2 regions of the Staphylococcus equorum genome follow, and region 1 is predicted to be linked to the other one. Evidence: riboswitches for the same ligand, from Rfam matches in the RefSeq annotation. Region 1 holds a riboswitch; the other holds the start of a gene.
The links. Region 1 has a riboswitch for FMN ahead of ribD (bifunctional diaminohydroxyphosphoribosylaminopyrimidine deaminase/5-amino-6-(5-phosphoribosylamino)uracil reductase RibD). Riboswitches for the same ligand answer to the same signal wherever they lie in the genome.
Positions count from the first base shown of each region.

Region 1 (15,318 bases):
AAGATTATTTACTTCAGAATCTGTAACAGAAGGGCACCCAGATAAAATAGCGGATCAAGTATCTGATGCAATATTAGATGAGATATTAAAAGACGATCCTAATGCAAGGGTAGCTTGTGAAACTACGGTAACTACTGGTATGGCGTTAATTTCAGGTGAAATATCTACAACAACTTATGTTGATATTCCAAAAGTAGTAAGGGAAACAATTAAAGAGATTGGTTACACACGTGCAAAATATGGGTATGACAGTCAAACTATGGCCGTATTAACAGCAATTGATGAGCAATCTCCTGACATCGCGCAAGGTGTTGACACAGCATTAGAGTATCGTAATGATGTTTCTGAAGAAGAAATTGAAGCAACTGGTGCTGGCGACCAAGGCTTAATGTTTGGTTATGCTACGAATGAAACGGATACGTATATGCCTTTACCAATCTTCTTATCACATCAACTCGCTAAGAAATTATCTGATGTGCGTAAAGATGAAATATTAAAATATTTACGCCCAGATGGGAAAGTACAAGTAACAGTTGAATATGATGAACAGGATAAACCACAACGTATAGACACTATCGTTGTTTCTACGCAACATGCAGAAGATACTGAATTGCAACAAATACAAGATGACATTAAAGCGCACGTCATTTATCCAACAGTGCCTGAAAATCTATTAGATGAAGACACTAAATTTTATATTAATCCTACTGGTCGTTTTGTGATTGGTGGTCCTCAAGGAGATGCTGGACTTACTGGTCGTAAAATTATTGTAGACACATATGGTGGTTATGCACGTCATGGCGGCGGTTGTTTCAGTGGTAAGGACCCAACAAAAGTTGACCGTTCTGCTGCCTATGCTGCACGTTATGTAGCTAAAAATATTGTAGCGGCTAAATTAGCAGACAAATGTGAAGTACAATTAGCATACGCAATTGGGGTTGCTGAACCAGTTTCAATTTCTATTGATACATTTGGAACAAGTAGTGTCAGTGAAAATGAATTAGTGGAAGCGGTACGTAAGCATTTTGACTTAAGACCTGCTGGCATTATTAAAATGTTAGATTTAAAACACCCAATCTATAAACAAACAGCTGCCTATGGTCACTTTGGCCGTACAGATATCTTATTGCCATGGGAAAAATTAGATAAAGTAAACTTATTAAAAGATTCTGTAGAAGTATAATAAACTAAAATTTAATTTTATGGACTTTTCTATCGAATGATGAGCTATTATCTATTATAATTAAGTTACTGAACACATAAAGGAGCGTTTTTGTTATGAATTCATTAGGGCCAATAGAAATTGGTTTAATCGTGGCAATCATCGTAGCAGTCATTTGTTTGATATTATTTATGCTTGCTTTAAAAAGTAAAAAGAAAGCGCAAAAAAAGGCTGAAGAGCAATATAAATCTAGAGAACAAAAATTAAGCGATGAACATGAGGAAGAGTTGGAAAAAGAAAGAATAGAAAATAAAAAAACTGTAACAAAACAAAAGGAAGAATATGCAGCTACAGTTAGTTCTAAAGACAGAGAAATTGATGCCTTGAAATTATTTTCTAAGAACCATAGTGAATATGTAACTGACATGAGATTGATTGGTATCCGTGAACGTCTTGTAAATGAGAAAAGAATTCGTCCTGAAGATATGCATATTATGGCTAATATATTTTTACCTAGAAATGAATTTAGCGACGTTCAACGTATTAGCCACTTAGTACTGACACGTACTGGTCTATACATCATAGATTCACAGTTATTGAAAGGGCATGTATATAATGGCGTTAGCGCAGCCCAATTCAAAGAACAACCAATGATGGAGCAGGTATTTAATACTTTATATCTTGATAAGCACACGCCACAAACGCTTGTATTAGATAAGAATGAAGATGCGGAATCATTATCGTTTGTAAATTATACATCGCATTTAAATGAAATAGAAAAACTTGCCGGTGATATTCAAACAGAACTTAATTTAAAATTCACACCAACTACTATTTTATACTTCAATCCTAAAAATGAAGGTGCTGTAACGATTTCAAATTATGCACAAAGTTCAAATACTAAGGTACTAGTGGGTGCAGAGCAACTTGATGAGTTCTTTAATAAATTTGTATTCCACGGTCGAATTCAATACAATGTTGAAGATTTGCAACGTGTTATGGATGAAATAGAAACATTTAATTAATGTGAAATACTTAATTTTAAAAAGATAGGTAACCATACAGGTTATCTATCTTTTTGTTGGAGTTTTAAATGCACAAACAATGTGTTTTATGGATTAATACAATATAATTTGGTTATTTAAAGTCCTTTTAATTTATAATTTAAAGAAAATTGATTAATATAATAGTTATCTAAATAGAAAAGGGGATTTTAATTTGGAAAATGTAACTTTTTATAATGGCAATGAAATGCCAATTGTTGGTTTAGGTACTTTTCGTGTCGAAAACAGTGACGAATGTAAAATGTCAGTAAAACATGCGATAGAAAATGGTTACACACATATAGATACTGCAATGGTGTATGAAAATGAAGAAAAAGTAGGGGAAGGTATTGCAGAAGGTTTAGCAGCTATAGGTAAAAATAGAAGTGATTTGTTTATCACATCTAAATTATGGTTAGCAGATTATGGCCGTGAAAATGTTACAGATGCTTATGAAACGAGTTTAAAGAAACTTGGATTAGATTACCTAGACTTGTATCTCATGCATTGGCCGGGTACAGATGAAGCTTTAATGATAGACACTTGGCAAGGTATGGAAGACTTATATAAAAATGACAGAGTAAAAAATATTGGAGTAAGTAATTTTGAAACGGCGCATTTTGAAGCCTTGTTAGCCCAAGTTTCTATTAAACCTGTGATAAACCAAGTTGAATTCCATCCATATTTATTGCAAGAATCATTAAGAAGATATTTAGAAGTACAGAATATTCATATGGAATCATGGTCACCACTTATGAATGCGCAAATTTTAGAAGATGATACTGTAAGAAATGTTGCAACTGAAGTAGGAAAATCACCAGCACAAGTGATTATTCGTTGGAACATAGAACATGGTGTTGTAGTAATACCTAAATCAGTGACACCTTCTAGAATAGAAGAAAATTTAAATGTATTTGATTTCCAATTAACATCAGCACAAATTGAAAAATTAGATAAACTCAATGAGGATAGAAGAATCGGTCCAGATCCATCTGAATATAGTGGACACTAGTATTAAAAGAAGTGACCGTTACAAATTCGCAATTCCTAAATAAAAAAGCCCAATCTATTAGTTTTTTTAATAGATTGGGCTTTTTAACTATTTTTCTTTTGAAGGTGTGTGCTTAACTATTTTATAAAAGAGATGGTGATTGAGTTTATTAATAATTATTGTATTTATATGCATCTGAATTTCAATTAATCGGCTAAATCATGATGTATCCTAATAAACAGGCTGAAAATGACACGGCATATTGTAGTAAAGAATAAATTAAAAAAATAAATATGTTCTTTTCAGTTATTAATAATTTGACTAACTCTGAAGATAAAGTAGAAAATGTCGTTAATCCGCCGAGAACGCCGACAATTGCAAAGGGATGGACCCAATCTATATTTAATGTCATACCCATCAATAAACCGATTATTAAACTGCCTAATATATTAACGATTGGCGTTGCAATAGGTAACTTACTACTAAATCTACTTGTACAAACGTTAGTAATCACTCCTCTGATTACAGCTCCGAGACCGCCACCTAACATAACTAACAGTAATTGTGTCATGATAAACGAGCCCCCAATTTTACCCCGAAATAACAGACGAGTATACCTATAATATAACTACTTAAAGCGTATAAAATCATTAATAAATATGCCTGTTGTTCTAAAAATGAAACGAGCTCAAATTGAAAAGTAGAAAAAGTAGTGAGTGCGCCTAAAAATCCAGTAGTTATACCTTTTTTAAGTAATGGATTATTTCTAAAATACTTTATTGTCAAAGTTCCAATAAGGCCCATTAAGAAAGCACCAACAATATTAGCAATAAATGTGCCTGTTGGAAATTCAGCAGTTTGATTGATGAATGTTAATAGATATCTTAGTAGAGCACCAATCGCACCACCTATAAAAATATATAAGTATTGCATTGTTTTTATTCTTCCTCTCGACAAAAAATAAAAAACTACAAAAGTATTATAACTTTTGTAGCATTAATTAGAAAATAATACCAAATGTTGAAAGTGAAGCAACGATATGGATGATAAGCACTACTAATATTACGTAAGGTAATATCTTACTAGCTTTTCTAACCCACCCAGAATTTTCATGTAAGTGTTTAATTGATTTATCTGCTAAAATAATTGAAATTATTAAAATAATAGCGTTAATAATACTACAAACAAAAATTAATTTGATCATTGAACTAAAATGCATAGTAATTAGAGGATTTCTAGTATTAAAATACAAGCTAATAATAACCAATAAACTAGATAAATAAAAATAAAGTTTTGAACGTGCCATAGTTACCTCCTAGTACAATTCATTAAATAATAATACCATAGATTTACAAAAAATTAACTAATTTGTAAATTTAGAATATATATAAATTTAGATTTACTGTAAATCATAACTGAATAGAGCTTCAAGTACGCGTAATGCTTCTTTTTACTCTAAAGATTTTGACAATTCAAGCAAAAAATTAGAATTTATTGATTAATGGTGGTATAAATGAGTTGTATGGTTAATAACCGTTATAAAAATAATTCTTTATTGAATTATTTATTTAAGTCAGGAGGAATTAGTAATGGCAAAATTAAATGTTGAAGTGTTTGCAGATGGTGCAGATATTGAAGAAATGAAAACAGCTTATAAAAATAAACAAGTAGATGGTTTTACTACTAACCCTAGTTTAATGGCAAAAGCAGGTGTAACAGACTATAAAGCTTTCGCAGAAGAAGCTGTTCGTGAAATTCCTGATGCTTCTATTTCATTCGAAGTATTCGCAGATGATTTAGAAACAATGGAAAAAGAAGCTGAGATTTTGAAACAATATGGTAAAAACGTATTTGTTAAAATTCCAGTTGTAAACACAAAAGGTGAATCAACTATTTCTCTAATTAAAAAATTATCAGCAGACAATGTGCGTTTAAATGTAACTGCTGTTTATACTTTAGATCAAGTTAAAGAAATTACAGAAGCTGTAACAGAAGGTGTTCCAACTTATGTATCAGTATTTGCTGGTCGTATTGCTGATACTGGGGTAGATCCAGTTCCATTGATGAAAGATGCAGCAGAAGTTACACATAGTAAAAAAGGCGTTAAATTACTTTGGGCAAGCTGTCGTGAAGTAATCAATGTAATCCAAGCGGATGAAGTGGGCGCAGATATCATTACATGTCCTGCAGACGTTGTGAAAAAAGTAAATAACAACCTTGGCCGTGATGTTAACGAATTATCAGTTGATACAGTACAAGGATTTGCTAAAGATATTCAAAGTTCAGGATTATCTATTCTTTAATAGAAGATTAAGAAATTTAAATTTCAGATAATAATAGGCTGAGGCAATTCATTCTAAATGAGTTGCCTCAGCTTTTTTATTGAGCATAAGTATAGGATGCTAAGATATCTGTTATACTGTTGAATGTCTTGAATTTCAAATACATATAACTACTTGTTCAATTAAACTATGAATAATAAAGAGGGGAAGATTATTTATGAAAATACAACAACCCAAAATTAGTGCAAATTTAGAACTTAAAGAATTAGAAGAAATTTTTCAAGATGAAGATGATATAGTTGAAGTCGCGAAAATAGAAAATGCTAATTTAAGTAATAAAGTTTTACAAAGATTTGTAGTTTATGGTTCTTATATCAAGGATTGTGATTTTTCTAACTCTGATTTAGGTCGCGCTGATTTTACAGATGTTATTTTTGAAAATTGTGATTTTTCGAATACGAAAATGGATCATGGCTCCATACATAGAGTGACATTTAAAAACTGCCGTATGACAGGAACTTTATTTAATTATATGAGATTTGGCAATATAGTATTTGATGAAGTGAAAGCTGATTTTATAAGTGTTGTGGATTCTAAAATAGAAGCACTAGTGACCCAAAAAAGTAACTTTGAAAATGCAGAATTTCATAATTCAACTTTGAAAAAGGTAGTTTTTGATGATAGTAACTTTGAAAATGCAGAATTTCATAATTCAACTTTGAAAAAGGTAGTTTTTGATGATAGTAACTTAGAGCATTTATCAATTTATCAAACCCCATTAAAAGGTTGTGATTTAAGCCAATCTTATTTTGAGTCATTTGTGGTTAACAAAGAAGACTTATTAGGTTGTAAAGTTTCTAGAAATCAAGCTGTACAATTTGCTGCATTAATGGGCTTAGTTATCGTAGAGTAGATAATATAACAATCAATAAAATTAAAGATAATAAAAATATTTTAAAATTTAATTGAATAACCTAGATAATTGATTTATTATTTAATGAGTATAAAGTTCTGCGTAAGTTCTAAAGGAGAAACATTTATGAAACTAGATATCTTTAAACAAAAAGTTAAAAAGCAATTATGGTTTTTAAATAAAAAAGAAAAAAATCAATTGAATGAAGTGTTAGAAGAAGTTACTAAGTCTAGTGATGGACAAAGTTTAAATCGTCCTATTGCATTTTCAAACCAATTTTTAAAGGAATATGTCTTTAAAGAGAAAGTTGTATCATCAACACAATTATTTGCATTGCTTATAGGTATTTTAATCACTTATATCGTGCTATTAGGTTTGTTTTTATTTGGGTTTTTGACAAGTCTATCATCTGTACAGTACTTTATTAAACCTGAAGTGCAATTATCTACTACAACTGTTATTTTGACCTTGATTGGCTCAATATTACTATTAATCGTCAGTTTATATTTGATTAAAATGGTAACAGCTTATTTTACGAAAAAATTATTAGAATATAAACATAATAAGGCGTTATAGTTGGATAGCGCTATGTTGAATGGTGAGAAAGCGTTAAACTTTCTTGCCATTTTTTATGAATAAATAGATAGGGAGCATTGACTGTAATATAGGTAGCGTTCTCAAAATATATAATTGTTTGTGTCCCCTTTGACTTTAGTCCCGTGATTGGAATTGCATTAATATAATATTGAATTGGTGAGCGCTGTGGCTTTATTGGGAATAATGTTATATCGCTATTAATAAATATTGGAACGAGTTTACGTATTTTTAGTAAATGTTTGGCTTGTTTTGTCTGAAGAGTTAAAGATAAATGTCTTGATTCTAAAAAATACTGTAATGTGAGATTAATTGTAGTAGGGTAAGTGAATTGGTGTGTCGTATATTGGCTTATTGTTAATATTTCTGGCCCAACAACTGTTTTGAAATAGAGTAGTTTAGTAAGTGGAGTCATATCATATTCACCTCAATCATGGGTATAAAATTTTAAATGTTTTTGTCGAATTCGTTTTTGATAGTTTTTTAAAGTTGAGACAGAACAATTAAGAAGTTTTGCAATTTCATATTGTTTAAGTCCTGCAAATTTTAATAGTAGCCATTGCTGTTCTTTATCAGTCAATAACGATAAAAATTGTTGAAATACTAGCATGTTGTCATAATCATCATTAATTAAAGAAGATTTAACTTCTTGTTCTGAAATATCAACTAGAGTTAGAGCTTGGTGTTTGCGGAAAAGGTCTATCAAATAGAAATTTAATCGTGAATATAAGAAAGTGTTTAATGAGCTGCGTTTTTGTGAATTGTAGATTTTACTTAGCTCCCACATTTTAATTAAGAGGAGTTGAGCATATTCATCATAATTGTACTGAATATTGTATTTTTTTAATAGATAATGAATAATATATTTGTATTTTTTATAAACTTCTTCGAAGGTCATTCATTCTCTCCATTGTCGTATATACAACATGTATTTCCGGATGTTATTATTTTATTATAAGAAATAGTAATTTTCATTTGCCAAATAGGGATAATAGGTGTTAAATAGTAGTCATAAGATAGATAAATTTTAAGTTTTATAACATTAGCGCGTATTCAACTTAAAGATATAACACTTTAGAGGTATATTATTATCTTCGGACAATTATCAGGAGGTTTATATGGATTACGCATATTTAAATTTAGAACATTTTTTTGCAAGGCATGATGATTTGGATCTGATTAAAGATAAATCAGATTTTGTTATGATAAACAACATGGCAAAAGAAATGATGTATCGGGACGGGGAAATAGAAGGTACGATTGATTTAAATCGTTATTTTTATAAAAATAGATCACAAGCTGCAAGCTTTATTATAATGGATTATTATAAAAGTCAAGAGTAATGAAATTAAAATTTCATTACTTTTTTTATGAATATGTAACAACGTTCATATTAAATTGTCTGTTCAAGTAATTAGTGTTAAACTTTATTATCGGATAGCTTTAAAGCTATGATACATATGACGAAGGCGTGTCCTTCCTAATTATTACCTAAGAGGTGTAAACATGACGAAGCATAAAAAAGGCTCAATTCTATCAATCATTGGTTTATTGATAGTCTTAGGTGTAGCTGCGGTTGTTGTTTTTTCAATGATCTCAGATCAAATCTTTTTTAAAGAAGTTGACGAACAAGAAAAAGTGGAAAATCTTAAAGTAACTTTGGATAAAGCATCTAAAAAACAAATCGATAATTATACTAGCCAACAAATTTCAAGTAAAGATAATAAAACATGGAGAGATGCGTCATCTACTGAGATAAAATCTGCGATGAATAGTAGTGAATTTATTGAAAGTGATACGCAAAAATACCAATTTTTAGAATTAGATAAGTATCAAGGTATTGATGAAAATAGAATAAAACGTATGCTCATAGATAACCCTACACTGTTAGAGCATTCAGATGATTTTATAAAAGCCGCACAAGACAAGCACGTTAATGAAGTTTATTTAATTTCACATGCGCTACTTGAAACAGGCTCTGCTAAAAGTGAACTTGCAAGTGGTGTAGAAATTGATGGTAAAAAATATTATAACTTCTTTGGTGTAGGTGCACTTGATGAAGATCCAATTAAAACAGGTTCAGAATATGCTAAAAAACATGGCTGGGACACACCACAAAAAGCAATTAGTGGTGGGGCTAACTTTATTCATGATCACTTTTTATCTAATGAAGATCAAAACACGCTTTATAGTATGAGATGGAACCCTAAAAATCCAGGAGAACATCAATATGCTACAGACATTAAGTGGGCTGAAAGTAATGCGACTTTAATGGCTCATTTCTATGAAGATATGAAAACAGAAGGCAAATATTATAAATATTTTGTTTATAAAGATGATGAAAAACACAAAAAATAGATAAGCGTTTGAAATAATAATTTCTACTACAATAGAAAATTAAGAGAACGTAGATAAGAGGCTGATACAAAATACATGTATCAGCCTCAATTATTATATTGGCAGTGGCTGACTGATTTGAAAATGCGCTTTTATCAAGCTTTTAAAGAACTACTACTTCATTTATGAAGAAAAGTAGTGCTTATGCAAGAGCTTCAACTCTTGTATTCCATTTTCTAGTCAGCTTTGCCGAACTGTCTCATACGACGAAATCTTGTTGAAAAATAGATTTCTGTCCCACTCCCATCAGGCTGTCGACAAAGCCCCTGACTTTGTCGACAGTCTTTTGTGCAGGCTTTCCGCGGCACTACCTTAGACTGTGATCTTCGGCTAGTACTTTATAAACGAGTCAAAAGTCAGCCCAAATTACTGCCAATATTATAATATATACAAAAGAGTCTCCAATTTTGGAAACTCTTTATTGTTATTCTATTTTATTTTTTTGGCTTATAAGAATGAAGAACATGAGTGCTGATATAAACACTTTTATAGTAAATTTCATATTATCACTTCCTAGTCTATGCCAACATATTAACATTAATTGGGTTTGAAGATACATCGATAACTACTCACAAGTGCATATACTGTGCATTATTCTTTTTCAAAGTAATTGTGCTCTTTTAAAAATTCTTCTGCAACAACTGCTGGTTCTTTGCCTTCTCCATCTGCTTCATAATTTAATTTTTGCATTTGCTCCGTACTTATTTTATCGTTTAATTTATTAAGTGCTTTCCTAACTTCTGGTTGCTCTTTTAAAAGTTTGTTTGGTGCTACAGCACTTGCATCATATGTTGGGAAGAACTTTTTATCGTCTTCAAGTACTACTAAATCATAAGCTGCAATTCTACCATCGGTCGTATAGCCTAGTGCAACATCTAATTTTTTGCTTTTCAAAGCATCGTAAACGAGTCCAATTTGCATCGGTTTAATTGAATTAAAAGCAAAACCATAATGCTCTTGGAAAGGTGCGTATCCATCACCACCACGTTTAATCCAAGTTGTATCTGTTCCTACGTCTACTTCATCTTTTACTTTTTCTAAATCTGAAACAGTCTGTAAATCATATTTTTCTGCAGTTTCTTTAGTTACCATAAAGGCAAAGGTATTTTCAAAACCATATGAATCAAAAAAGGTCTGATTAAATTTTTGCTGAAACAACTTTTTAGTTAAATCCATCGCTTTTTTAGGATCAGTAATGGGCTCAGACTCAAGGACACCCACTAAATCTGTTCCAGTATATCGGGTGCTCGAGATATCTGCATCGCCATTCATTAGTGCATTATGCTGGATTGTTGCTGAGCCTAAGTTATTAATGATTGAACCTTTAATTTCACCTTCTGTATCATGTTCGATAAGGTTTATTATCATATATGCCATGATTTGAGATTCACTCGTAGCCAACGCTGAAACTTTAATCTCGTCCTTTGACTGGCTACCACCAAGCCCTGGCAATCCACAACCGGATAATAATATTGTGCTTGCTATAATTAAAAAAAATAAATGTTTTGAAAATTTCATTGTCTAGCTCCTTAAAATAAGTACAGAAATAATATTTTGATGAATATATTAATATTAACATATTCATCAAAATATTATAACAACGCTAAATTGTACGATAGTTGAATAGATTAGCATGTAATATAAGGTTAATCATTGCTATAATGAATATAAATAAATTTAATAAGGATGTGTACAATGCGAATAGCTATCATAGGAATGGGCACAGCAGGTGTAAGCTTGCTGAAAGAATTAGTGAAACATGATAATTTTGCAACGATGAATATAGACATGTACGATAATCCTAAAAATATGGGGCAAGGTGTACCTTTTCAAAATGACAGTGATCAATTATTAATAAATGTACCTGCCAAACAAATGACTTTGAATTTAGAGAATCAAGGCGAGTTTTATGAATGGTACAAATCACAATCGATATTTAAGTTTTCAAACCCGGAGTATTTACCTAGGTTTATATTTGGACATTATATGAAAGATTTTTTAGAAAAATATAATCACCAATTTGAAAATATCCAGATGATTAAAGAAGAAGTGTCAGAAGTTTTCATTGAAGCTGATGTAGGTCAAATAGATGTTAAATATTATGTTTGTACTTCGAAAGACATGTCAAATTGTCAAAAGTATGATGTTGTATTTTTAACAATTGGTACAATGTCATACCATGACCCGTATCATTTGAAAGGGAAAAAAGGATATATTCATACACCTTATCCAACTTATAATACGTTAGATGATGTAAATGAAACTGACAGAATTGCAATCATTGGCACAGGTTTAGCATCTTTAGATGTAATTCGTTATGTTACTGCACATCATCCTAAATTACCAATTACTTTAACTAGTCGCAAAGGTCAATTGCCAAGTGTAAGAGGTGAAATGCCTGACATTGAATTTAAATACTTAACACCTGAAAATTTTAATGCAATAAAGAATGAAAATTTCGGAAACGTACCTTTGGAACAAGCGCTAAGTTTATTTTTGAAAGATTGTGCATATTATAATGTTGCAATTGAAAAATTAGTGCATCGTAGACAAAATGACCCGGTGAAGGATTTAACATATGATTTAGAACACGAAACTGAATTAGGGGCATTCCAAAGTATACTTGAATTAGTAAAAGAAAATTTAAATTGGATATGGAATAGTTTCAGTAGAGAAGATCAAAAACAATTTTTAAAAGATTACCAATCTATATTAAAAGATAATTCTAATCCTATGCCTCCACGTACGGCTAAATTAATAATAGATCATATTAAAAATGGGACTATTGAAATTAAAAGTGGTTTAGAGAATGTTCAGTATGAAGCAAGCCAATTTTATTTCAAATACAAAAATGAAACAGAGGCAGTTCATAAATTCGATGTCGTAATTAATGCTACTGGTTCAAAAACGCAACTTTCAGATCTTGATAGTGATGATCAATTGATTTTAAATCTTGAAAATAGACAGGTTGTACAAGCACATCCGCTTGGTGGTATCCAAATTATTGCTGAAACAAATCAAGTTATAAGTCCACGCTACGGAACTCTTAAACACATGTACGCATTAGGTCAACTAACAAATGGAATCAATCAGTCTCGTAATGGTGTAGCTATGATAGTTAAACAAGCGGTTAGCGTAGTAAATCAGTTGTTAGCAGATAAGTGATTGTAAAATGAATTCTTTAGCAGTATATTTTGTGAGAGTTTAATTTTTTAATAATAACTAAATTATAAAGCGTATAAAAGTCATAATAAAAAATTAATTTATTTTTTATTAATTTGAGTAAAAAGCTTTTTTATTAGTATTTAAAGCATTTTAATAATAATAATACGTTGAAAATAAAGCCGACTTAGATAATATGAATTGTCATTCTGCCTAAAATGTAGTACGATATTGATGTAACTTAATAAGAGTTACTTGACTCAATCATTATTTACAATTTCATAGATATTCTTTCGGGGCAGGGTGAAATTCCCAACCGGCAGTAAACAAAGCCTGCGACCTGCATTTGATTATTCAAATGTGGCTGATCTAGTGAGATTCTAGAGCCGACAGTAAAGTCTGGATGGGAGAAAGAATGAAGTATAACAAAAATGACACTTTTTAAGTGTTTATTTGGCATACACTTATATTTGAAAGTGGATAAGTGTATTTAGTTTGAAGCTAATGATGTTATATCAATATATATCCCACACCTGAAATGTTTTATTTCAGGTGTTTTTTATTATTTAGAGGTGATAATGTGAGTCAATATTTAAATTATGCAATCCAATTAGCAAAAATGGTAAGTGGTCAAACGGGTGTAAACCCGCCTGTAGGCGCGGTAGTTGTTAAAGACGGCCGAATCGTAGGTATGGGCGCACACTTGAAAAAAGGCGATAAACATGCTGAAGTACAAGCGTTAGATATGGCACAAGATGAAGCTAAAGATGCTACTATATTTATTTCATTAGAGCCATGTACACATTTTGGTTCAACGCCACCTTGTGTGAATAAAATTATCGATTTTGGCATAAAGAAAGTCATATATGCTGTTAAAGATACGACTTTACCCTCTAACGGTGACGAAATATTACAACACGCAGGAATAAAAGTTGAATTTCGTCATAATACAGAAGCAGAAGACTTGTATAAAGACTTCTTTATAAGCAAAAGTAAAGAGGTACCTGTAGTGTCAGTTAAAGTTGCTTGTAGTTTAGACGGTAAACAGGCTACTGACGAAGGTGAAAGTAAATGGATTACGAATAAAGCCGTCAAAGCTGATGTATTCAACTTACGTCATACGCATGATGCTGTACTTACAGGTAGAGGCACATTAGATGCAGATAACCCTCAATATACAACACGAATTGAGGAAGGTAAGCATCCAACAAAAGTAATTTTATCGCAATCAGGCCAAATTGATTTTGAATTAGACATGTTCAAAAATACTCATACACCTATTTGGATTTATACACAAAATGAAAACTTAAAAACAGATATTGAACAGGTGGAAATTATTATTTTAACTGATTGTTCAATTGAAAATATTTTAATAGATTTATATCAAAAGGGAATTGGAAAATTATTGGTAGAAGCAGGTCCAACCGTAACTTCAGCATTTCTTCAATCTCAATATACGAATGAACTTATCTTATATTATGCCCCGAAAATTATAGGTGGTTCTGGTAATTATCAATTTTATCAAACTAAAAATATTTTTGGATTATCAGAAGTACCACAATTCGAAATTGTTAATACCCAAATGCTTGAGCAAAACATTAAATTAGAGTTGCGAAAGAAGTGAATAACCATGTTTACCGGTATTGTTGAAGAAATAGGCACGATTAAAAAAATAACGACACAACAATCTGTAGTTAACTTAACAATTGATTGCGAGACCATCTTATCAGACATGCATATAGGAGATTCTATAAGTGTGAATGGCGCATGTTTAACTGTTGTTGATTTTAATAAGCATTCGTTCTCTGTACAAGTAATTAAAGGTACAGAAAATAAAACTTATCTAAATCATTTAAACCAATCTACAGAAGTGAATTTAGAAAGAGCGATGAGTGGTCAAGGTCGTTTTGGAGGTCACTTTGTGCTAGGACATGTAGATGAAGTAGCTAAGATTACACGTATACAAGCATCAGATAATTCTAAAATTGTAACAATTAAGCCTACTACTACGCTTATTAAACAAATGGTGCCACAAGGGTCCATAACTGTAGATGGCGTAAGCTTAACTATTTTTCAATTAAAAGATGCTGAATTCGATATCCATCTCATTCCTGAAACGCGAAGATCCACAATTTTAAATCAAAAACGTGTAGGTGATCCGGTCCATATTGAAACTGATATGTTATTCAAATATGTAGAGAGAATTGTCAGTAATAATGAATCAGGATTAAATACCGAAAAACTTAGAGCATTTGGATTTTAGGAGGGGTAGTATGAAATTAGATAGTATAGAGACAGCACTTATAGAACTGAAAAAAGGTAAAAGTATTGTTGTCGTTGATGATGAAAACAGAGAGAACGAAGGCGATTTAGTAGCTGTGACAGAATGGATGCAAGATAATACCGTTAATTTCATGGCGAAATATGGTAGAGGACTCATTTGTGCGCCAATTAGCAAAGGTATAGCTGGAAAGTTAGAACTCAATCCAATGGTGAATGATAACTCTGATATCTATGGTACGCAATTTACTGTGAGTGTCGATCATATTAATACGACGACAGGTATCAGTACTGGAGAAAGAACAATGACAGCAAAAGCGTTAATAGAGGAAAATGCAACAGCTAGTGATTTTAATAAACCAGGCCACTTATTCCCCTTAATTGCACAAGATGATGGTGTGTTAGAAAGACGTGGCCATACAGAAGCATCTGTAGATTTAGCTAAACTAACTGGCGCAAAACCAGCAGCATTAATTTGTGAAATTATGAATGAA
Region 1 covers NZ_CP118982.1:1,091,880-1,107,197, forward strand. The annotation lists gene metK (methionine adenosyltransferase) at 1-1,183, shown strand, start outside; gene PYW44_RS05370 (nuclease-related domain-containing protein) at 1,279-2,187, shown strand; gene PYW44_RS05375 (aldo/keto reductase) at 2,381-3,217, shown strand; gene PYW44_RS05380 (fluoride efflux transporter FluC) at 3,411-3,767, opposite strand; gene crcB (fluoride efflux transporter CrcB) at 3,764-4,129, opposite strand; gene PYW44_RS05390 (hypothetical protein) at 4,197-4,502, opposite strand; gene PYW44_RS05395 (transaldolase) at 4,786-5,499, shown strand; gene PYW44_RS05400 (pentapeptide repeat-containing protein) at 5,696-6,391, shown strand; gene PYW44_RS05405 (hypothetical protein) at 6,518-6,967, shown strand; gene PYW44_RS05410 (competence protein ComK) at 6,978-7,400, opposite strand; gene PYW44_RS05415 (sigma-70 family RNA polymerase sigma factor) at 7,413-7,883, opposite strand; gene PYW44_RS05420 (hypothetical protein) at 8,104-8,328, shown strand; gene sagB (peptidoglycan release complex glucosaminidase SagB) at 8,492-9,343, shown strand; gene PYW44_RS05430 (osmoprotectant ABC transporter substrate-binding protein) at 9,974-10,900, opposite strand; gene PYW44_RS05435 (FAD/NAD(P)-binding protein) at 11,078-12,547, shown strand; FMN riboswitch at 12,830-12,963, shown strand; gene ribD (bifunctional diaminohydroxyphosphoribosylaminopyrimidine deaminase/5-amino-6-(5-phosphoribosylamino)uracil reductase RibD) at 13,125-14,168, shown strand; gene ribE (riboflavin synthase) at 14,175-14,807, shown strand; gene PYW44_RS05450 (bifunctional 3,4-dihydroxy-2-butanone-4-phosphate synthase/GTP cyclohydrolase II) at 14,818-15,318, shown strand, end outside.

Region 2 (15,318 bases), 290 kb from region 1:
TCAGATGAATCTATCAATTGCGAGAAGTCTTCAGTCTTGTTTTGTTGTAAATATTTATAAGTTATAGCTCGATACATTGCGCCAGTATCTACATAAATCATAGATAATTGTGCAGCAACGCGTTTAGCTATTGTACTTTTCCCTGCTGCAGCAGGTCCATCAAGTGCGATATTAATTAATTTCATTTTAGTAAACCTTCCTTGTTGTTTTATGTATAATATTTTATCATAAATATGTAAGTTATAAATAGGAGGAATGCCCATATGAAAAAACTTCTTCTCATACATACTGGTGGGACGATTAGCATGTCACAAGATGAAACTAATAAAGTAGTAACAAATTCAGACAATCCAATATCCAACCATCAAGACATTATTAAACAATATGCTGATGTAACAGAAATTACGCCATTTAACGTTCCATCCCCACATATGAATATAAAGTATGTAGAAACATTAAAGCTTATTATTGAAGATGCTAATAGGGATGAAAATTATGATGGGTTTGTTATTACACATGGTACAGATACGTTAGAAGAAACGGCATACTTATTAGATCTTACTATAAATGTTTCAAAACCGATAACAATTACGGGTGCTATGCGTTCTTCAAATGAAATTGGCTCAGATGGTTTATATAATTTTATCTCAGCTATTAGAGTGGCTTCAAGTGATAATGCAGCAGATATGGGTGTTATGGTTGTATTTAACGATGAAATTCATACTGCACGAAATGTGACTAAAACGCATACCTCCAATACGAATACATTCCAGAGTCCTAATCATGGACCATTGGGCGTAGTGACAAAAAATAGTGTTCAATTCCACCATAAACCATACGAACATTTAGTTTTAAATGATATTAACCATGATTTAAACATTCCTTTAGTAAAGGCTTATATGGGTATGAATAATGATGTATTAAACTTTTATAGTGAGCATCAAGTTGATGGTATTATTATCGAAGGTCTAGGACAAGGCAACCTTCCACCTACTTGTTTGGAAGGCCTAGAAAAGTGTTTAGATAAAGAGATACCAGTTGTGCTTGTCTCACGCTCATTTAATGGTATTGTTGGCCCAATTTATGCCTATGAAGGTGGCGGTGCTACCTTAGCTGAAAAAGGCGTTGTTTTTTCAAATGGATTAAATGGACCGAAAGCAAGACTTAAACTTTTAGTAGGTTTAAGTAACCAATTAAACGCTAAGCAGTTAAAAAAATATTTCGAATCACAGTTATAATGATTTAAAAAAAGAAATGATGGTTTCTACTTTATTAAACGTAGGAACCATCATTTTTTAATTGATTTTGCAGAGCTGGGCATGAGACAAAAATGTCATTAGAAAAATTTAATTTCTGTCTTACGCTCTAGTTTGTTATATTATTATGATTCAAGTGGTGTTTGTTTTTTAGATAAAATACTTTGAGTGATAATACCGCCGTGGTATTTGCCGTTTTCTATAAATATTGTATTTGCATCATTGCCTGCCGCAATGACACCAGCGATATAGCAATTTTCGACATTTGTTTCATAAGTTTCTCTATTATAAACTGGTGCAGTACCAAACTCATTACTATTGATATCTATACCAATTGATTGTAGGAAATCATAGTCTGGATGATAACCAATCATAGCAAAGACATAATCATTAGGAATTTCAATTGTTTGATTTCCTTGCTCATAAAACACACTATCTTCTGTTATTTTAGTAACATTTGAATTAAATGCCATGTTAATTTTTTCATGACGTACTAAAGATTCAAAATTCGGTAGAATCCAAGGTTTAATTGCTTTTGGATAATCTTCTCCGCGATAAATAACTGTTACGTTTGCTCCAGCCTTTTCTAACTCTAGAGCAGCATCTACAGCTGAGTTTTTACCTCCGACAATTACAACATTTTGGTCAAAGTAAGGATGTGCTTCTTTAAAATAATGCATTACTTTTGGAAGCTCAGCTCCATCTACTTCAAGATGATTATGATGACCATAATAGCCAGTTGCTACAGTAAGGAATCTACATTGATAGACATCTTTAGTTGTTGTAATCGTAAAACGGTTATTAATTTTTTTCACTGTGAGGACCTCTTCGAAAGCGTTAACTCGCAATTGATGATGCTTAACCACTGCTCTGTAATATACTAAAGCTTGATTTCTGTGTGGTTTGCTTTCTTCAACAATAAATGGAATATCCCCAATACTTAATTTATCACTTGATGAAAAGAAAGTTTGATGCGTTGGATAATTATAGATTGCATCTACAACATTTCCTTTTTCAATAACTAAAGTATCAATACCTTTTTTCTTTTGTTCAATAGCAGCACTTAATCCGCAAGGACCGCCACCAATAATTATACTTTCAACTGTTTGCATAGTTTATTTGTCCTCCTTATACCACCAATATATTATACCAGTAGTTTAGAAAAAACCAAATGATAGAAATCGAATATTCTTGCACAAATTATATTGACGCTTTATTAATCTTAAAAACTAAATACAAAAACGACCAAACTCACTAATTTAAAGAGTTTGGTCGTTTAATAGGTTTTTACTTATAACATGATGAACTATTGTGGAATAACAAGGCGTTGTCCATTATGGATTTCATTTCCTTGTAGATTATTGGCTTGTCTGATTTTTTCAACGTTTTCTGGAGAACCACTACCATAATATTGAATAGCAATTCTATATAGATTTTGACCATTGACTACATGTGATTGTTGGCCAGAGTTACTATTTGCTTGTTCGCTATCTTGGTTGTTAGTTGCTTGTGATTGATCTGAAGATGAATTGCTTTGAGCGTTAGATTGATCACTTTGTTGATCTTGACCGCTCTGACTGTTTTGGTCGCTTTGACCTTGACTGTCTTGCGTACTATTTGTTGCATCTTGTGAACCGTTGCTAGCTGAATCAGAATTAGCATCACTGTTTGCTTGGTCAGCGTTTTCGCTATCAGAATTGGCAGAATCTGAACCACTATTGCTGTCTTCTGAGTTTGAAGATGAGTCATCTTTGTCTTCATCTTTATTGGCTTTATCATCTTCTGATTTTTTATCTTCATCTTTATCTTTTTCAGAATCAGACTTACTATCTTTATTATCAGCTACTTTTTTGTCATCGCTATTTTTGTCACCTTCGTCATCGCCAGTTAAAGCCATGCCACCGAAAATAGCAATTGCAGCTAATATTAATATCGCAGCCAATATTGGTAATAATTTACCTAATAAACCGCCTTTTTTCTTTTTCTTATTATCGTCGTCATTGTTATCACCATTATTACCATTGCCGCCATTACCATTACCGCCGTTGCCATTGCCACCGCCAGCTTTAGAATGTGCCGCTGCGGCAGCACCTGTTCCGGCAGCAGCTGCGCCACCAGCTACAGCAGCGCCTTTTTTCTTAGAACCATTTTTTTCTTTGTTCTTTTCATCTTTATCTTGTGCTTCGTTTTCGCTGTGATTATCTTTATTGTCTTTGTTGCCTTTGTGCTTGCCAGCAGCATAAGCACCTGCACCAGTTGCAGCGGCACCTCCAGCTACAGCAGCACCTTTTTTCTTAGAGCCTTCTTTATCTTGATCTTTTTTATCTTGATCTTCTATATCTTGTTCATTTTTATTCTGCTCGGTTGCTTTATTGTTATTATCTTGGTTGTTATCTTGGTTATGTTCATCTTTATTATCGCTATGCTTTCCAGCAGCATAAGCACCTGCACCGGTTGCGGCAGCGGCACCTCCAGCTACAGCAGCACCCTTTTTCTTAGAACTATTGTTATCATTTTCTGAATGCGAAGCATCATCTGATTTGTCTGCTCGTTCGTTATCAGAGTTGTTGATATTTTGTTCATTATCATTTAAGTCATTTTCTGCTGAATCTTTATTATCATTGTGCTTTCCAGCAGCATAAGCACCTGCACCAGTTGCAGCAGCGCCACCAGCTACAGCAGCACCTTTTTTATTAGATTCATTATCTTTTTGTGATTCAACGTTTTCGTTGGAATCATTTTGGTTTCCTTTGTTATTTTGATTGTTCGTAGATTCGGGGTTTAAATCATTATTCTTCGAAGGATCTTTTGTTGAGTTATTATTATCATAATCTGCTTCTGATGCGTTATTATCTTGTAGTGATTGATCATCGCCTTGAACTTCACCTTTATCTTGTTCAGGCTGATTATTTGGATTCTGATTTGTTGCTGTGTCACGTCTGCGCTGTCTTCTTTGAGCGTTTCTAGGAGGGAATTGTTCGTCTGTCTTATCAGAAACTTCCTCTTTTACGTTGTCAACTGAACCGTTAACGGAATCCTTTGCATTGTCTTGATGTTCTTTTGGATCAATAGATTGACGATTTTTTTCAAAATCATCTTTAAAATTGTTGTTAGACAAATTCATCATCCTTCCTTGTTTTAATTTAAGTATATACTGTTATACCCTAAAAATAAGTAAATATGTATAACTTTTTATGCAAAAAATTACTATTAAGCTAGTATATATGTAGTATTATAGCTTGTTTGAAAAAGTGAAGTAAAGTATTTGTCTATTATTTAAACAAATTTTGTATTTTTTCATTAAAATCCATTTTTCTTTTTACTTTTTTTCTATTAATTAAATTAATTACATTTAAATCAGAATCATTATCACAGCATTGATCAGGTCTTTTACTTAACGTTTCACCAAAGAATTCCATCATATAAGTGCGTCGGCATTGGTCTAGGTTTTTGTATCCTAGCATACGTATATAACCTTGGCGTTTTCGCTGATAGGTCCTGTCGAATATCGTACGTAACTCAGCAAATGAGTAATAGCTATTTAAAATTTCTAATATTTCAAATTTGTCCGGAGTTACAAAGGCACCTGTTTCAAAAGCATCTATGTCATTAGTGGTCATCATATCCGTAAATAATAGTGTTTCTAGTAAAAAACTATCATCAGGTTGAAATAAACTAATTGCTTGACTGTCTGCCCCATCACGACCAGCGCGACCAATTTCTTGCATATAGTTTGATGGACTTGTCGATAGGTGGTAATGAAAAATAGAACGTATATCTTTTTTATTAATGCCCATACCAAATGCACTGGTTGCCACGATGATAGGTATTTCATTATTTAAAAATTGATGCTGAACTGTGTGCCGTTCTTGATAAGATAAATCTCCATGATATATTCCTGTTAAAAAACCATAATTATATATTTCTTTTGCTAAAGTTAGACACACTTTTTTAGAAGAAACGTAAATAATTGTAGGTCCTGAATTTTCTAATGCTGGTAGTAACCATTTTAATTTAGCTTCATCATCTTTGAAATTTTTATGTGCTAAAGAAATATTGTCTCTGTTCATACTCGTTTTAATAACATGAAAAGACTTTTTTAACATATTGTTTAAATCATAAGTTAAATAATTCGGTGCAGTTGCTGTAAGCGCAAGCACGGTTGCTGTCGGAAAACGGGAGATAATTTTACCTATAAGTGCATAGTGAGGTCTGAAATCATATCCCCATTCAGATAAGCAATGTGCTTCATCTAATACGACCATGCCGATATCCAAATTTTTAATGAGTTTAAAATTTTGTGGTTGGAGTATAAATTCTGGACTTAAATAGATAAAACGACTTTTTGTTAGTGCTTCAATGTTTCTTTTTCTCTCGTTTTCATCCATACCTGAATGAATACAACAAACATGATGTTCACCGTGTAATTTGAGTTGCATGACTTGATCATCCATCAAAGAAATGAGGGGTGAAATGATGAGTGTCGGTTGTTGACGTATGTAGGTTGGTAATTGATAACAAAGACTTTTACCACTTCCTGTAGGTAAAATACCTAATGTATCTTCATTGTTCAATACACTTTCTATAATCTCTTGTTGACCAGGTTTAAAATCCTCAAACCCGAACCACTTTTTCAGCTCATGTTGCAACATTGATTTCACCTCTCTCAATTCCAACGATAATCAATTTCAATTCAAAATAGCTGAGGTCCGGAAATATTTCTTTATAATTGCGTAGCCTCTCACTACGATGTGAAATGTAGTAAGTCATGAAATCAGTATAAGTTGAATGTGTTAAATAATCTTCATAATTCGATATGTAGCCTTTTATAAATAGTTCTAAAATATGATCATCTATCGTATTAGGTTTAACATTTTGTTGTGCAGCCAGTTGTTCGAAGTTTAATCCATTTTGTAAACCTAAGTAAGTTTGCTCTGTTTTATTTAATAATGATGGTAGCACAATGAGTTTGTTTAACAGTGGATAGTTAGACTCGTGCTCAATCTCGTACATTAAAGTGACCAAATCTGTAAATTCTAATTCAAATAAGTGTTCTTGTGGTATGTCTTCTATTAAACTGATTTGTTGTCGTGTATACATACTTTCTTCAAAACCTTGTAGGTAATAGTGAATATATATTGTATTATTTTTATTCAGTATAGATTGGAATAATGTTGTAAGTTCTGCAACGAATTGTTCTTGTAATTGATTGCTTATAATTTCTTTATATACAAATTTAACTTGTTGGTGTACAGTACTATGTTGAGTAATAGGTACGAATTGATAGACCTTATGTTGTGTGTTAGATAGGGTCTGAGTTAACAATTGTATGGCTTTAAATGTATTGGTTAAACTATCAAACGTATGTCTCGGATGATTAACGATATTTTGATAGCTATTATGTTGATCATTAAATTGATTGAGGTATCGCTCGAACGACTGATATTTCAAGTTAGGCATGCTGTGATATAATGATAAGAGTTGTTGACTACAGGCATCAAAAAAAGTTTGATGTGACTTTTTCCCTGTGATAATATTAAATATACTTTTTTCAGTTTTGTAATTGTGTGCATGTGTTTGTGCAAATTGGATTATATTATACATGTTTACTCCCTCATTTTATAAAACGAAAACATTTGAAAAAACTTAGTACAGTGACTACAATAATAATTGTGCTATTAGTGTAGCATTTTTGTCAAAGGAGGCGAAGAAATTGGCTAAATATACAATTGTTGATATGGATACATGCATTGCATGTGGTGCTTGTGGTGCCGCTGCCCCTGATATATATGACTATGATGATGAAGGTATTGCCTATGTGATACTAGATGACAACAAAGGTACAGCAGAGGTGCCGGAAGAATTATATGAGGATATGGAAGATGCGTTAGATGGTTGTCCTACTGATTCAATTAAAATTGAAGAAGAATCATTTGATGGAGATGCATTAAAGTTTGAATAAAAGCAAGGTTAGTTCCATAAAAGTAAGTATTGCCGTTTATACTTAATTATATATAATAAGCATTTGCCTGAAAACAGTGATTACTATCTATAATTACTAATGGCTATGTTTAAGGTTAGCGTGTTCTCATTATGTGGAACATGCTAATTTTTATGTCTAAGATGGTTCTGAATTATTAATAGTTAATTTAAAATATAAAAACAGGGTGATTTCTGTATTACTTCAATAGAAATCACCCTGTTTTTATTTATCTGAGTATTAATCTCCAGATATTTTTAAATTTATTTTGGTAATACATTTTTTAAACGTTTAAATAAAACAATGAACACTATAGAAATAATAGCGCCTTTAATAATGTTGAATGGAATAACGCCAGATACAATAACAATCTTAACGTTTTCAACAACATCAGATAAATTCATAATCATGCCATATAAAGGTAACAACACAAAGTAATTTAAGATACTTAAAATAATTGTCATCACAATAGTTGCTACAGTAAAACCTATAATTTGTGATTTAAGGTTATATTTGTTTTTAGTGACATAATAAGCTGTCAGTAAAAAACTGGATGCTGCTAAAAAGTTAGCAACTGGACCAACTGGATCTCCAAGATTGAATAAAAAGTTCAATAAATTTTTTATAAATTCCACAATAATACCAGCGAGCGGTCCGAGTGTGAATGTAGCTAATAATGCGGGTACATCACTAAAGTCTAAAGTTAAATAAGGCGGTAAAAATGGTATTGGAAATTTTATAAACATCAATATAAAAGAAACCGCACTTAACATACTTATCGTAATAAGTCGTTTTGTTTGTTGTTGCATATTAAATTATCTCCTTCCATTCATCTTTTATCGAATAGGAGGATTTAATAGCACAACAAACAACCCTCCATCTTCTCCCATCCAGACTTTACTGTCGGCTCTAGATTTTCACTAGATCAGCCATTTATTTAAATGAAAATAAATGGGTCGCAGGCTTTAATTACTGCCGGTTGGGAATTGCACCCTACCCCGAAGATGAATATCTTAAATTTTTATAAATATATCATAGCTTATTACTCAGATAAAAACAATACTATTGCTCTAAATATGTTAAAAAGGAGTGAAAGCGACTGAATTATAGGAAATATACACTCTTTAGTAAGTTTGTAAGCATAATTGATAATAAAGACCGACGAAATAACAATAATGATTTCGTCGGTCTTTATATTATTGTTTAATTTAAACAGTAACACTCAAGTAAGTGCTATAACATCTCATTATCAGTTAACTTTGGTAATTTGATAATAAAGGTTGTTCCTTGACCTAGTTTACTTTTAACGTCAATACTGCCTCCATGTTCATCTACAATCATTCGACATATAAATAAACCTAGACCTGTACCTTGTTTACCACGTTTACGTGAAGAATCAACTTTATAAAAACGTTCGAACACTTGTTGTAGATGTTCTGGCGCAATACCAGAGCCCGTGTCAGTAATATATAATATATTTTCTGTTTCTGACTCTCCATAACTGATAGTGATGGCATCTCCTGTTTCGGTATACCTTGTTGCATTGTCTATCAAATTAGTTAATACTTGTTCAATTCGATCTAAATCATAATACCACAACTGTTCGTGCGTATTTGGATTTAAATTGATGCTTAAACCTAAACTTTCTGCATGACTATGGTATTTTTGTTGCATTTTATTTAGTAATGTATCAATAGGCTGAACAGATTTTTCTACTGATAGACCCTCAGCATCCATACGTGCAACACTGAGTAGCTCATTTACGAGTCGATTTAAGCGTTTAGTTTCATCTAGTACAATAGAAAGTGATTCATGTATCTCATCAGGCTCTGTGACGATTCCATCCACAATAGACTCAGTATACCCTTGTAATAATGAAATAGGCGTACGTAATTCATGTGAAACATTAGCAATAAAATCTTTTTTCATTTGATCTATGTTATGTTCGTTTGTCATATCACGAATAATAGCGACAATACCACTACGACCATCTGGCTGAATTTGATCAATATAACTCGTTATTATTACTAAATAACGTGTGTTTATTTCATATTCTTCAAATTGTGTTTGCTTGTTTTTGAAAGTACGTTCATTTTGTTTATCAAGCTTTTTCAGTTCATGTTCATCCAGTATTTGAAGTGTATTTTGAGCCATCTTATTAGAAATTATAATTTCTTTTTTATCATTGTATCCTAATACACCTTCAATCATAGAATTGATTAGGCTATCACGAATATTTTTAGAAGATGATAAGGCATCTATATGTTGTTGAATTTCTGAACTCATCGTATTAAACGTACGAGATAATTCACCAATTTCATCACGTGTATTGACAGGTACGACTTGCGCATAATCTCCTTTAGAAACTTTCAAGGCCTGTGTCCGTAAATTTCGTAACGGTTTTGTTATACGAGATGATAAGAAAAAGGCAAAAACGGTTGTAATAGCTAAGAAGATAATAGCTATAATTAAAATAATAACTGTAATTACGTTATTGGTTTCTTCAACAGTTTTTAAATCTTGATATATAAATACGCCACTGTAGTTATTATTTTGATTATTATCTTGTTCAGTCAAGTTTTTAGCAGGATAACCAATTAACACATAAGTTCGCTGTTGCCCATTGATTTTAACAGTAACATGTTCCGAAATTTGTTTTCCTTTATCAAACACTTGGTTATAATCTTTATTGTTTTTAATTTCTTTAAACATCTTGTCTTTAATTTTATCTTTATGTTGGCTCACCATATGCTTATCATTCATAATAATAAGTCCATCTGGATTTTCTATCAATTTACGACTGTATTCAATAGCTGTAGCTTTGTCATCAGCGCTTTCCACCAATTGACTGATACGCTGTGCATCTTTGAGTAATGAATCTTCAGTTTCTTGCGTAAAATAGGACTGAATAAATGTTATGAGTGCAGCACTTAGTAAAATTAAAACTGTCGTTACTATTAAAATAATAGTTAACCACAGTTTTATCACTACATTATTTAGCCGATTCATCATTGGACTTAACCTCGAATTTATAACCGACGCCCCAAACAGTTTGAATCATTTGAGCTGCCGCATCAGATACTCGATTTAACTTTTCTCTTAAACGTTTAACGTGAGTATCTACAGTACGCAAGTCACCGTAGAATTCATAATGCCATACTTCTTTTAGAAGTTGTTCACGATCAAAGACTTTGTTAGGTGTTTTAGCTAGAAATATTAACAGTTCGTATTCTTTTGGTGTTAAATTAACTTGGTTATTATCTGCTAATACTCTGTGTGCATCGTTATCAATGACAAGGTGGTCAAATTCAATTAAATCACGTGCATGTGGTTCACTTTGTTCTGTATGCGCTACTTGTGTACGTCTTAACAACGCTTTGACACGTAATACCACTTCACGAGGAGAAAATGGTTTCACGATATAATCGTCTGCACCAGATTCGAATCCTTCTACCCTATTTGTTTCCTCACCTTTAGCAGTCAACATAATAATTGGTGTTTCTTTGTGTTCTCTGAGACGTGAGGCTACAGTGATACCATCCATCTCTGGAAGCATGAGGTCTAATAAAATACATGAATAATCATGTTCCATCGCCATTTTATATGCTTCATTACCATCACTTGCTTCATATATCTCAAAAGATTCTCTTTCAAGGTATAATTTTAATAATCTTCTGATTCGATCTTCATCATCTACGATAAGTATTTCATTTGACATACGTATGTACCTCCCACACTGCTAACTTTCAATTTAATCACATTATATCATACGTTTAGCAGGAAAAGTGATTACGAAGGAAAAGATTGTGAAACCTTTCTCATAGTTTGAATCAAGCTAAACGTAATAACTATTATTTACCGTGTTCTGCAAGTTGACGCATCACTTTTACTTCATGAGGTGTTAAGACTCTGCCCTCACCTGCATTAAGCCCTTTAAGATTAAGTGGTCCAACTTCAATACGTTGTAATTTTGTAACTTCGTGACCAAAGTGTTCAAACATGCGACGGACTTGTCTATTGCGTCCTTCTGTAATTGTAATTTCAACAAGTGTTGAATTTTTATCTTTGTCTTGGTTTTTTACTTTTACAGTAGCTGGTTGTGTATGACCATCTTCCAGTTCAACACCATGTTCTAAAGCTTTAACTTCTTCACGCATTAAATAGCCTTTCAATTTAACGACATATTTTTTCTTAATTTTATAACTCGGATGTGTCATTAAATTAGTGAATTCGCCGTCGTTAGTTAATAAAAGTAAACCTGATGTATCATAGTCTAAACGACCCACTGGATAAATTCTTGTTTTAATTTGTTTAAAGTAATCTGTAACCACTTTTCTACCTCTATCATCAGATACACTAGTGATAACTTGTGCTGGTTTATAAAATAAAATATATAGTTTATCTTGTTGTTCCAATTTAATACCCTCAACTTCAATCGTATCAGAAGGTTTAATTTTCGTACCTAATTCTGTTACAACTGAGCCATTAACTAACACTTTGCCCTCTGTGATTAATGTTTCAGCTTTTCTACGTGAGGTGTGACCACTGTTTGCAATACGCTTTTGTAATCTTTCTGTCTCTTTATTCATTATTTTCTCCTTTTTGATTTACTAAATTACTGAAGAAAGCTTCTATTTCTTCATCTTCCTCATCAGTTGTTGGTAAATCATCTAAATGTTCAATGCCAAATACGTTTAAAAATAGTTCTGTAGTATAGAGTTGTTGACTTCTGGAATCCGCTTCGTCTTTAGCTTCTATTAATCCTCGAGCGATTAAAGTTTTAACAGCACCGTCAGAATTTATACCTCTAATCATCTCGATATCGCTTCGTGATAAAGGTTGATTGTAGGCAATAATAGACAATGATTCCATTGCTGCTTGAGATAATTTCATTTTTGATTTTTGTTCTATTAATTTTTCAATATAATTTGCTGCATCCTTTTTTGTTGTAAGTACATAAGTTTGACCAAAATGTTGAATTTCTAAGCCATCTGATATGTATTCAGAAACGAGTTGTGACAATTGTGTTTGGTCTATGTCTAAAATTTCGAGTAATTGTTTTTCATCTAAACCTTCGTCACCTGCTGTATAAAGTAATGCTTCTAGTATACCTTTATCGTTCAATGCCATAGTTTACACCTCTTATAATATTGATATCGTCGAAATTTTTGAGTTGTTCTATATTTACAATGCCTGATTTAGACATTTCAAGTATTGCTAGAAAATGTGTGACTACCATTTCAACAGGTTCTGTAAAATTAAACAAACTAAAAAAATTAAACGAATCATGTTGTTGTAAACGCGCATTAACTTGAGAAGTTGCTTGTTGAATCGTAAATGTTTCTTTACGGATATCTACAGTTTTTGGTGTATTGAATTCAACGCGATTTTTAACTTTTTGATAAGCGATGATTAAATCTGTTAAATCAATTGTGTTATTTGAATCCCAAGTTTCATTAGATTCTAGGTGTGTTAAATCAGTTGGATGCTTTGAAAAGTAAAAAGCACGCTCAGATTTTTTTTCGTTTAGAATCTCAGTATATTCTTTATAATTTTGATATTCAATTAATCGTCCCACTAGGTCTTCACGTGGATCCTCTTCTAATTCGTCGGATTCTTCTGTTTGAGGCAACAGCATTTTACTTTTAATCATAAGTAGTTCAGAGGCCATAACCAAATATTCACTAGCGACATTAATCTCTAATTGATTCATCGCATGTATATATTGCATATATTGTTCTGTTAATTCTTTCATGGGAATATCATAAATATCAATTTCAATTTTTTGAATGAGATGCAATAATAAATCTAAGGGACCATTAAAAGCATCTAGTTTTACTTCATACATAGTATCTACCTCATATAGCAAGTTATGTGCGTATTTCACTAAAATATTATAGCATGTTTAATGAAAACATTTAAATTTGGAGCGGTTTTAATTATGGAAAATGCATTGCAAGATTTTTATTATCAATTTCATACGGAACAACATTATTTTTTGTGTCACGACATTTTAGAAGAAGCTTGGAAAGAGAATCCGCAATTCAGTAAAGATGATGCGATTGTAAGTTTGATTTTGTTAGCAACCGGTTGCTATCATTATCGTAGACATAACAATGTTGGCGCGTTACGTTCTTTTAAAAAAGCATTAAGTGTTATAGAACAAAGTGAACAATCCATTGATTTAGGTATCTATACAGATGAATATATAAAAATTATTTTAGAATTAATTCAGTCTGTGGCTAATGCTAAGCAATTTGTGCCTATTCAATTACCAATAACCAAAGAAATGGAACAGGATATTTTAAAAAAATACCCTAATTTTGTCAAAATGCCACATGTGATAGAAGATAGTTATATTGTAAATCATCATTTAGAAAGAGATCGTTCAGAAGTTGACAAAGCGCGACAACAGGCACTTGATATACGCCATGCAAACAAAGAATAAATTTAAGTCAAATGAATAAAACAAGTCCTATTAAAATGATGGCGCAAACAAAAAAACACAAGCTAGCTATTCAACGAATAAACTGGTTTGTGTTTATGCACGTGGATGAAATTCATTATACATTTTGCGGATTTGTGATTTTGAAACATGTGTGTAAAGTTGTGTTGTCGAAATATCAGAATGACCTAACATTTCTTGTACAGCACGTAAATCAGCACCATTTTCAAGTAAATGTGTAGCAAACGAATGTCTTAATGTATGTGGTGTCAACGTTTTATTGATATTCGCTTTCACACCATTTTGTTTAATCATTTTCCAAATAGCTTGTCTTGATAAAGGTTTACCATGCATATTTAAAAACAATACATTTGTCACAGTACGCTTCAATAATTGAGGGCGCGTTGTATCTAAATATGTATTTAAATATTCTATAACTGCATCACCTAATGGGATAATGCGTTCTTTGTTCCCTTTACCAAATACTTTGACGAAGCCCATGATTAAATTGATATCTTCAAGTTCTATGTGTATAAGTTCAGAAACGCGCATGCCTGTAGCATATAATAATTCTAACATTGTACGATCTCTATAACCGTTAATTTTTGATAAGTTCGGAGTCTCTAGCAAAGCAAGTACTTCATCTATTTCTAAGACATCCGGTAATTTCCTATCATATTTTGGTGTTTCAATTAATACAGTTGGATCTTTTGCAGCATATTTCTCTCGTAATGCGAATTGATGAAAACTTCGTACTGTAGATATGAAACGTGCCAATGATTTTGCTGAAGCACCCTCGTCGTGTAAATAACCAAGACATTGGTTAATTAATTGTCTATCTACAAAATCTATATGTCCTATTTTTTGTTCTTCTAAAAATGTGGCATATTTTTTTAAATCTCTTCTATATGCGCCAATTGTATTCGAACTCAACCCTTTTTCTAGTTGGATAAATCTCAAATATTCCTCAATTATAGTATCCAATGGTACCACCTCTATTTATTAAATAGTGTATGATGTTGAGCTTATTTGCCTAGAGCTTGACAATCTGAGCATACACCATGGAATGTTAAGCGATGGTCTGAAATTCTAAAGTTAAAATCTTGCTCTACTTTTTCTTCCACTTGAGGCAATAAATCTTCTTCGATTTCCTCTACTTTACCGCATTCCATACAAACAAGATGATGGTGGAAATGTTTAGCGCCTTCTTTACGTAAATCAAAACGGGCAACACCATCACCAAAATTAATTTTATCCACAACTTTTAATTCTGCTAATAATTCTAGCGTCCGATAGACAGTCGCAAGTCCTATTTCAGGTGCTTTATCTTTAACTTTTAAATAAACGTCTTCAGCGCTTAAATGATCTTTCTCATTTTCAATTAAAACTCTTAAAGTTGCTTCGCGCTGCGGAGTTAATTTATAAGATGATTGTTGTAATTGTTGCTTCACGCGATTTAATCGTTCTTCCACGGAAGCCTCACTCCCCTACTAATAATTATAATCATTTCAATTTACATAATGATTTATATATATAAAATACCAATAATTGATAAAATACGCAAGTTTGTAGGCGAGTTATTTATAATGATTATAATTAAGTAATAGATATTGTAAAGCAATAATCGTTTTAGCATC
Region 2 covers NZ_CP118982.1:1,381,720-1,397,037, reverse strand. The annotation lists gene cmk ((d)CMP kinase) at 1-185, opposite strand, end outside; gene PYW44_RS06825 (asparaginase) at 264-1,238, shown strand; gene ypdA (bacillithiol disulfide reductase YpdA) at 1,382-2,368, opposite strand; gene ebpS (elastin-binding protein EbpS) at 2,563-4,380, opposite strand; gene PYW44_RS06810 (RecQ family ATP-dependent DNA helicase) at 4,529-5,908, opposite strand; gene PYW44_RS06805 (helix-turn-helix domain-containing protein) at 5,895-6,860, opposite strand; gene PYW44_RS06800 (ferredoxin) at 6,970-7,218, shown strand; gene PYW44_RS06795 (ECF transporter S component) at 7,500-8,045, opposite strand; FMN riboswitch at 8,111-8,246, opposite strand; gene PYW44_RS06790 (ATP-binding protein) at 8,470-10,245, opposite strand; gene PYW44_RS06785 (response regulator) at 10,229-10,954, opposite strand; gene PYW44_RS06780 (pseudouridine synthase) at 11,088-11,825, opposite strand; gene scpB (SMC-Scp complex subunit ScpB) at 11,818-12,360, opposite strand; gene PYW44_RS06770 (segregation and condensation protein A) at 12,350-13,084, opposite strand; gene PYW44_RS06765 (DUF309 domain-containing protein) at 13,178-13,684, shown strand; gene xerD (site-specific tyrosine recombinase XerD) at 13,778-14,665, opposite strand; gene fur (ferric iron uptake transcriptional regulator) at 14,707-15,153, opposite strand; gene PYW44_RS06750 (NUDIX hydrolase) at 15,259-15,318, opposite strand, start outside.
Region 2: another riboswitch for FMN. It lies ahead of PYW44_RS06795 (ECF transporter S component); the one in region 1 lies ahead of ribD (bifunctional diaminohydroxyphosphoribosylaminopyrimidine deaminase/5-amino-6-(5-phosphoribosylamino)uracil reductase RibD).